3 regions of the Paenibacillus sp. FSL R5-0766 genome follow, and region 2 is predicted to be linked to each of the others. Evidence: riboswitches for the same ligand, from Rfam matches in the RefSeq annotation. Region 2 holds a riboswitch; each other region holds the start of a gene.
The links. Region 2 has a riboswitch for thiamine pyrophosphate ahead of MKY66_RS17635 (thiamine phosphate synthase). Riboswitches for the same ligand answer to the same signal wherever they lie in the genome.

Region 1 (2,339 bases), 3.1 Mb from region 2:
GCTCACCCTCAATAATCTCCGAGAATGACTTCTCGTGCACATTACCCAGGTTAATCACACCCTCGCCATCGAGACAGCATGGAACCACCGTTCCATCTACAAGCACAGCTGCCTGACCACGCAATGCATGGCAGAAGCCTTTGCCGTCATCTTCAGGTGCATCCAGACTTGGCCACTGGAACTCATGGTCCTGATTCAGGTATACATTTGGGGCAATTTTGACCCCACTGCCTGGGACTACTTTTTCCTCAATACGGAAGTCCAGATTGAACTCACGTTCCAATACTTCAAGGGTCTCCCGATTTCGATTCATCTGAGCATTTGTGAAGTTATCCTGTGTCAGATTCCACAGTCGGAATGAGATGATGACATTGTGCTTAACGGCCTCGTGTACAAAGGACAAAATATGACGCAGGTAACCGTCACGGTCTGTTGAACCTTCATGCCCATCGAAGCTGTGCAGGGAGAAATTCATCTGCCGCAGCGCCGGTTTGCCAAGCAATTTATGCTGAGTCTTGGGCAACAGGGTACCATTCGTTGTAATGTTCACCTTGAGTCCCTTCTCATGTGCGGAATCGAGCAACAGATCTATTTTGGGATGCAACAAGGGTTCGCCTTTGACATGTAGATAAATATGATTGGTGTGTGGTTTAACTTGATCCAGTATATTGTTGAAGACTTCAGGGTCAATGAATCCTTTGGCACGCTGCGTCTGTGGACAGAAGCTGCAAGCCAGATTGCAGATACTCGTGATCTCAATATATACTTTTTTGAACGTTTTCAACTCGGGTCCCCATTCTGCCTAGGAGGGAGAACAATCCCACCTGCATTTTGTGATCCGGCCTATACGGGCCATCCCTATTATATCGGGTTCATGAGCTGAGGTAAATTGTTCGGTTGTTCGGGTCTGACTCCAAGTTCATCTCAAGAATTCCATCATGCTGCCTCTTTACAGTTCATGTTCAAGTGATATATGCTGAACACACAACTGCATATCTTGAACTTTTGCACTAGGGGAGCCTTGCGGCTGAGACGAATATGACTATTCGGACCCTTTGAACCTGATCTGGATCATACCAGCGGAGGGAAGTGGAGCGGCCTTTTAGTAAGCGGAATTTTATCATGTATATGTGAAGATAAACTGCGGATCTAACTTACAGACCCACTCATTTCTCCGGAAATGGGTGGGTCTTTTTTGTTTCTTTTGGCAGAGTACAAGATGCCGTTGTTATTCCAGCAGTCTGACATCAAGGGGGTGAGGATCAGATGGATAACCATGTAACCATTCACAACATAAGCTTTGCTTTTCCCGAAAAAAAGGATTCCCCCGTGCTCTCCAATGTCTCGCTTCAGGTTCAACAAGGAGAATTTGTCTCGCTCATCGGCTCCAGCGGATCAGGTAAAAGCACGCTCTTCAAGCTGCTCGCAGGCTTGCATGAGCCAACCGTTGGCACCATCGATATAGCTGATGTACCGCAAGGACAAAGGCTCGGACGAGTCGCCTATATGCCGCAGAAAGATCTGCTGTTATCCTGGCGAACCGTCATGGAGAACTGCATGCTGCCTGCCGAGCTTGCACCAGGCCGACAGAACAAGGACAAGTTACGGGCAAACATCCTAGCTGGGTTGGCAAGGTTCGGCCTGTCAGGTTATGAGCAGGCCTATCCAGATGAGTTATCCGGCGGCATGCGGCAGCGGGTGGCATTGCTTCGTACCTTGCTTACAGGCGGGCAGCTCATGTTGCTGGATGAACCCTTCGGTGCACTCGACGCCTTAACCAAACGAGAAATGCATCGCTGGTTGCTGGAGCTGTGGGAGGGCTTTGGCCAAACCGTATTGTTTATTACACATGACATTGAGGAAGCCCTGCTGTTAAGTGACCGTATCATTCTGTTAACTCCAGGAGGGCAAGGTCAGCAGTTGCGGGGGATGACGGTTCCTTTACCACGCCCAAGGCATTCGGACATGATCTACGAACCGGCTCTCGTGCAGATGAGACAACAACTGGAGGAACAATTACATGCGAAGCGATAGGGTTATGGTTAGCGTCCGGTCGTGGCTCTCGAAGTGGTTTTCCCAATATGGTTTGTTTATTGTGCCCATGTTCTTATTACTGACGATCTGGGAAACGATTGTGCGCATGGGATGGGTGCCCTCCTTCATCATTCCTGCACCCACGGCCATCATAGGCTCACTGGTTGAGCATCGTCGTCTGCTGTTGACCATCCATCTGCCTGCTACCTTTATGGAAGTTGTTGTTGGTTTTGGCTTGTCCATGGTGACTGGAATTACGCTGGCAACAGGCATGCATATGAACCGATCGATTGAAAAAGCCTTGT
Region 2 (2,339 bases):
ATCAAGAAACAGGAAGATTTCATTCAGCGTAACAAGGCACGTGCTTCAACTTCAGGTCGAGCGAAGAGCCGGGAGAAACAGCTGGACAGAATTGAACGTATTGATCGTCCAGATGAAGCAGCTAAACCAACGTTCAAATTCAAGGATGCCCGTGCGAGCAGCAAAACGGTCTTTGAGGGCATTGATTTTGAAATTGGATATACGTATCCTTTGCTGCCTAAGATGACAATGACAATCGAACGTAGTGAGAAAATTGCTATCGTAGGTTGTAATGGTGTGGGTAAATCGACACTGCTGAAAACTATCCTGGGCAAAATATCTCCACTTAGTGGAAAGACCTTTTTGGGAGATTATCTCGAAACGGCCTATTTTGAGCAGGAAGTTCGTGCTGGAAATATCACGCCGATTGAGGATGTCTGGAATGAGTTTTCACATTTGACCCAGAATGAGGTCCGAGGACATCTCGCTCGCTGTGGGTTGAAAAATGAGCACATTACCCGTCCGCTTAACATGCTGAGTGGTGGAGAGCAAGCCAAGGTTCGTTTATGCAAACTCTTGATGCGTGAAAGCAACTGGATTCTATTCGATGAGCCGACAAACCATCTGGATGTCACAGCTAAAGCGGAGTTGCAGCGTGCTTTGCAAGAATTCAAGGGAACGGTGTTACTGGTATCTCATGAACCTGATTTCTACGAGGGTTGGGTCACCAAAACATGGAATGTCGAAGAATGGTCTGAGAAAAACTAGACGATTCAAGACAATGTTTAACAGAAATGACGGTGACAAAAAAATCCGTCTATGGTAACATAGGCTACAACTTCATATGAACACTAGGGGGGCCGCACGATGCGGCTGAGATGGAAGAATGCGATTCCGGACCCTTTGCACCTGATCTGGATCATACCAGCGTAGGGAAGTGGCGAGCGCGTTTCAGTGAATGACGTGAGCAAACGGCAATTCGAAGGATTCAACCGTCTGTTTAACGAATTGAAACATGCAGTTGCGTGTATAACGTTAAGGCTATAGAGTCTATAGCTTTATTGCACGAAATGAACTGTATGTATCAGTCAGTCATCTGGTCCTATAATTAATACGCAGCCACTCCCCTACGGGAGTGGCTTTTTTGTGTTTTCATAGCATTCATGTCTGGAAGGAGATGAACAGTACGGTATTTTCTCATGAACATGTACACGGATCATTTGAACTGCATGTTGTATCTACGGGTGCAGGGGATCAAGCATCTTTTGTAAAAGCTGCAAAGAACGTGTGGCCTTGGGTGGACTATATTCACATACGAGAGAAACAACTCTCGTGGCAACAAAAGATCGCTTGGGCTGAAAGTCTGCGTGGTGTTGGCGTTCCATCTTGTCGTATCGTTATCAATGGTTCAGAGCTGCCTTCACAGAATGACATCCATGGCGGTGTACATTGGGGGCAAGATGCAATACGTAACTATAACCCTGCAGCTATAAGCAATGTGCAGCGACTTCGTCTGGGTGTATCTGTTCATTCAATCGATGAGGCAAAAATCGCTGAAGAACGGGGAGTCGATTACCTTTTCTTCGGGCATGTCTACTCAACCAACAGTAAGCCTGATCTTGAACCAAGAGGATTATATGCTCTGGCTGAAGTGTGCTCTGGTGTCTCCATTCCTGTCATGGCGATTGGGGGTATCGAACCGGGAAACATTCACTCTATTCACTCTGCAGGCGCACAGGGAGTCGCTGTGATCTCGAATGTATGGGCGAGCGATTCCCCGGATCGGGCGGCTGCATTATTAAGGCAGGCTATCGTTGGTACAGAAAGTTTGAGCCGCTGAATCAAGGAGATGAGCTGATGAAGAAGATCATTACTGATAGACCGGATAAGGTTCATGCCGAAACCATTATTGTAGGTGGAGGCGTCGTTGGTTGTGCCATTGCTTATGAGCTTGCCTCTCGTGGACAAGATGTACTGTTGGTAGAGCGTTCAGCAATCGCGGGAGGAACTTCGTGCGCCGCGGCTGGAATGCTGGCAGCAGACAGTGAAGATTTTGCTCATCCTTTGATGGCTAAGCTTGCCAGGCAGAGTAGACAGTTACTTACCGAGCAACAGGTGCTGATGGCTACACTCAGTGAGGTAGAGACTGGTCTGCAACGCCAAGGATTCCTAACTCCTTTTCGTTCATACAGTGAATTAAGTAGTTATAAGGACAATCGGAAGTCTGCGTTGTCTACTTCTGCTGATGAGGTGTGGTGGGATCGTTCCGTTGTGCAGCAGGAGGCATCATGGCTTAACAGAGATACGTATGGAGCCTATTACAGACCTTACGAGAGTGAAATTCTCCCAGTCCACCTAAC
Region 3 (2,339 bases), 3.1 Mb from region 2:
AATGCGGCTTCACGTGCCACAGTCAGATCGGAACTGTTATATTCTTTTACAATCGTAGCATCTGTAGTGTAAATGTAAGCTTCCTTGGCCTTCTGGTTCCATTGCACCTTGGCACCAAAAGCTTCACCGATGGCACGGAGCGGAAGCATCGCTTTACCATTCACCAGAATCGGCGCGGAGGATAATGTCGCATTCTGACCGTTTTTTTTCATTGTTTTGCTGTTAGGTGTAAGGACATACTTATCGCTGCCTGTGCTAATACTGATCTCTTTTGTTTTGTTATTGTAGCCAAACGTATAGTTGCCAAGGAATTGAAGCTCCGTCAATGCCACGTACGTAATACCCTGCCGTATGACAACATCATATTGAGCTTGAACATTGTTAATATAAGCTGTCGGTTTAGGTTTAGTTGCTGCGGCTTCCGCCACAGTGGATGAGAGTAAGGCTGGTGCCGTGCCTGCGGTGAGTATCGAAGCGGCAAGGACCATTTTCCATGTTTTAAGCTGCCAAACAGAGTTGTAATTTTTCATCAGTATCAATCTCCCTTCTAATGTTTAAGACGGACTGTATAACCTAAATGTTGCATATTATGGAAAGTGAATCGTTAGATATCCCCTTCCTTTTACCCCAAATGAAGCATGATGATTCTTCTAGGGATTGCCACAAATACCCATCTGATGTACATTAGAAGCAATGAAATAAGTGAACCGGGAGCTCAATGAAGTTGGGCTGAGAGAGTGGCCTTGTGCCGCTGACCGTACATCTGATCTGGGTAATGCCAGCGTAGAGAACATGGATTTGCAATATGTAAGGGTGAATTGTGGGAATGAACAACAGACCTCTTTGAACTGTGGTGGTGTATCTGCCAGGGCGGAGGAGAGCTGGTTGATATTCCGTATTTTCGACATCCATCCAATACATCATTGTGAGGATTGTACACTGTGCGTAAGGCCTGCCCGGAATCGGGGAGGCTTTTTCTTTTATTTTTAGAGGTTGTTCAAAAAGTCTGCTTTTGATTACGAAGGATGCCTGACGGCATCATCAGCATCGAATATGGAATTCAGCCGAAATAAGCGGGAGGCTTACGAAGTATGTTTCCTTTGGAAACATTGCGGTTGCTCACGTAGTTTTCCCTACGCTCGGCTACTCCATTTCTAGCTTCATCCTATCTTCTTGGTACTGAAAACCAGTCTTTTTGAACACACACTTTTACAACCCCCACAGGGAACAAAGGAAGGACGTAGAGAACATGGCAACAACAGCAGGCAACAAGCGATTGAAACTAACGGATATTCTGGTAACCATCGTGATCGCAGTAGTGTTTGGGGTGATTTACAAGATATGGGGACCTACATATGACTTGATGAAACCATTTGGCGTTCATGCGGAGCAGATGATCTATGGCATGTGGTTTATGGCGGGCACGTTTGCTTTTGTTATCATTCGTAAACCAGGCGTGGCTATTCTTGCCGAAGTTGCGGCTTCAACGGTAAGTGCTTTCTTGGGTAGTGAATGGGGCATGTCCACACTGGTGTATGGTCTGTTGCAAGGATTGGGAGCTGAGATATTCTTCGCCGCATTTTTGTATCGCAAAACCAATCTGTTTGTCACCTGTCTTGCAGCCGTAGGAGCTGCAGCGGCTTCGCTTTTGCTGGATTACCAGTACGGATATATTGATTCACTCTCGGCCTGGAATTATACGTTATTTATCGGGTTCCGCTTCATTGGAAGTATTCTGATTGCTGGAGTGTTCGCTTATTATCTCGCCAAAGCATTGGAACTGACCGGTGTAACACGCTCACTCAGACCGGTATCCAAACAGGATTATGAGGCGCTGGATTAGATGAGCGGAGAGGGGAATTCGCAAGCGGTAAGTGTAACTAATCTAAGATGCAAGTTCCCGGGAGAGAAAGCCTTGGTATTTCAAGGCTTGTCTCTTTCTGTGCGTCAAGGGGAGAAAGTGCTGTTGCTTGGCCCAAGTGGCTCCGGTAAATCGACGTTATTGCAAATTCTGAGCGGTCTGATACCACGTTCGGTTGAGATTCCGATGAAATGTGATGATATTCAGGTTCCCGCCCAAGCAGGAGTGGTCTTTCAAGATCCGGATACCCAGTTCTGTATGACCTTTACGGATGAAGAGATCGCATTTGTTCTGGAAAACCGAAATATTTCGCGTGAAGAGATGCCTGCTCTGATTGAATATTATCTGAAACAAGTGGGGTTATCCTTTGAACAGAATCGTGTATTGATCCAGTCCATGTCTCAGGGGATGAAGCAGCGTCTTGCAATTGCTTCGATGCTTGCCATGGACCCGGAGGTATTGTTTTTGGATGAACCCA

Region 1: another riboswitch for thiamine pyrophosphate. It lies ahead of MKY66_RS04530 (ABC transporter ATP-binding protein); the one in region 2 lies ahead of MKY66_RS17635 (thiamine phosphate synthase).
Region 3: another riboswitch for thiamine pyrophosphate. It lies ahead of MKY66_RS04550 (ECF transporter S component); the one in region 2 lies ahead of MKY66_RS17635 (thiamine phosphate synthase).

Annotation. Positions count from the first base shown of each region.
Region 1 is NZ_CP150227.1:989,394-991,732, reverse strand. It holds gene MKY66_RS04535 (radical SAM/SPASM domain-containing protein) at 1-784, opposite strand, end outside; TPP riboswitch at 1,003-1,105, shown strand; gene MKY66_RS04530 (ABC transporter ATP-binding protein) at 1,267-2,034, shown strand; gene MKY66_RS04525 (ABC transporter permease) at 2,021-2,339, shown strand, end outside.
Region 2 is NZ_CP150227.1:4,111,136-4,113,474, reverse strand. It holds gene MKY66_RS17640 (ABC-F family ATP-binding cassette domain-containing protein) at 1-747, shown strand, start outside; TPP riboswitch at 823-932, shown strand; gene MKY66_RS17635 (thiamine phosphate synthase) at 1,124-1,819, shown strand; gene thiO (glycine oxidase ThiO) at 1,837-2,339, shown strand, end outside.
Region 3 is NZ_CP150227.1:993,452-995,790, forward strand. It holds gene MKY66_RS04545 (copper amine oxidase N-terminal domain-containing protein) at 1-530, opposite strand, end outside; TPP riboswitch at 697-807, shown strand; gene MKY66_RS04550 (ECF transporter S component) at 1,250-1,843, shown strand; gene MKY66_RS04555 (ABC transporter ATP-binding protein) at 1,844-2,339, shown strand, end outside.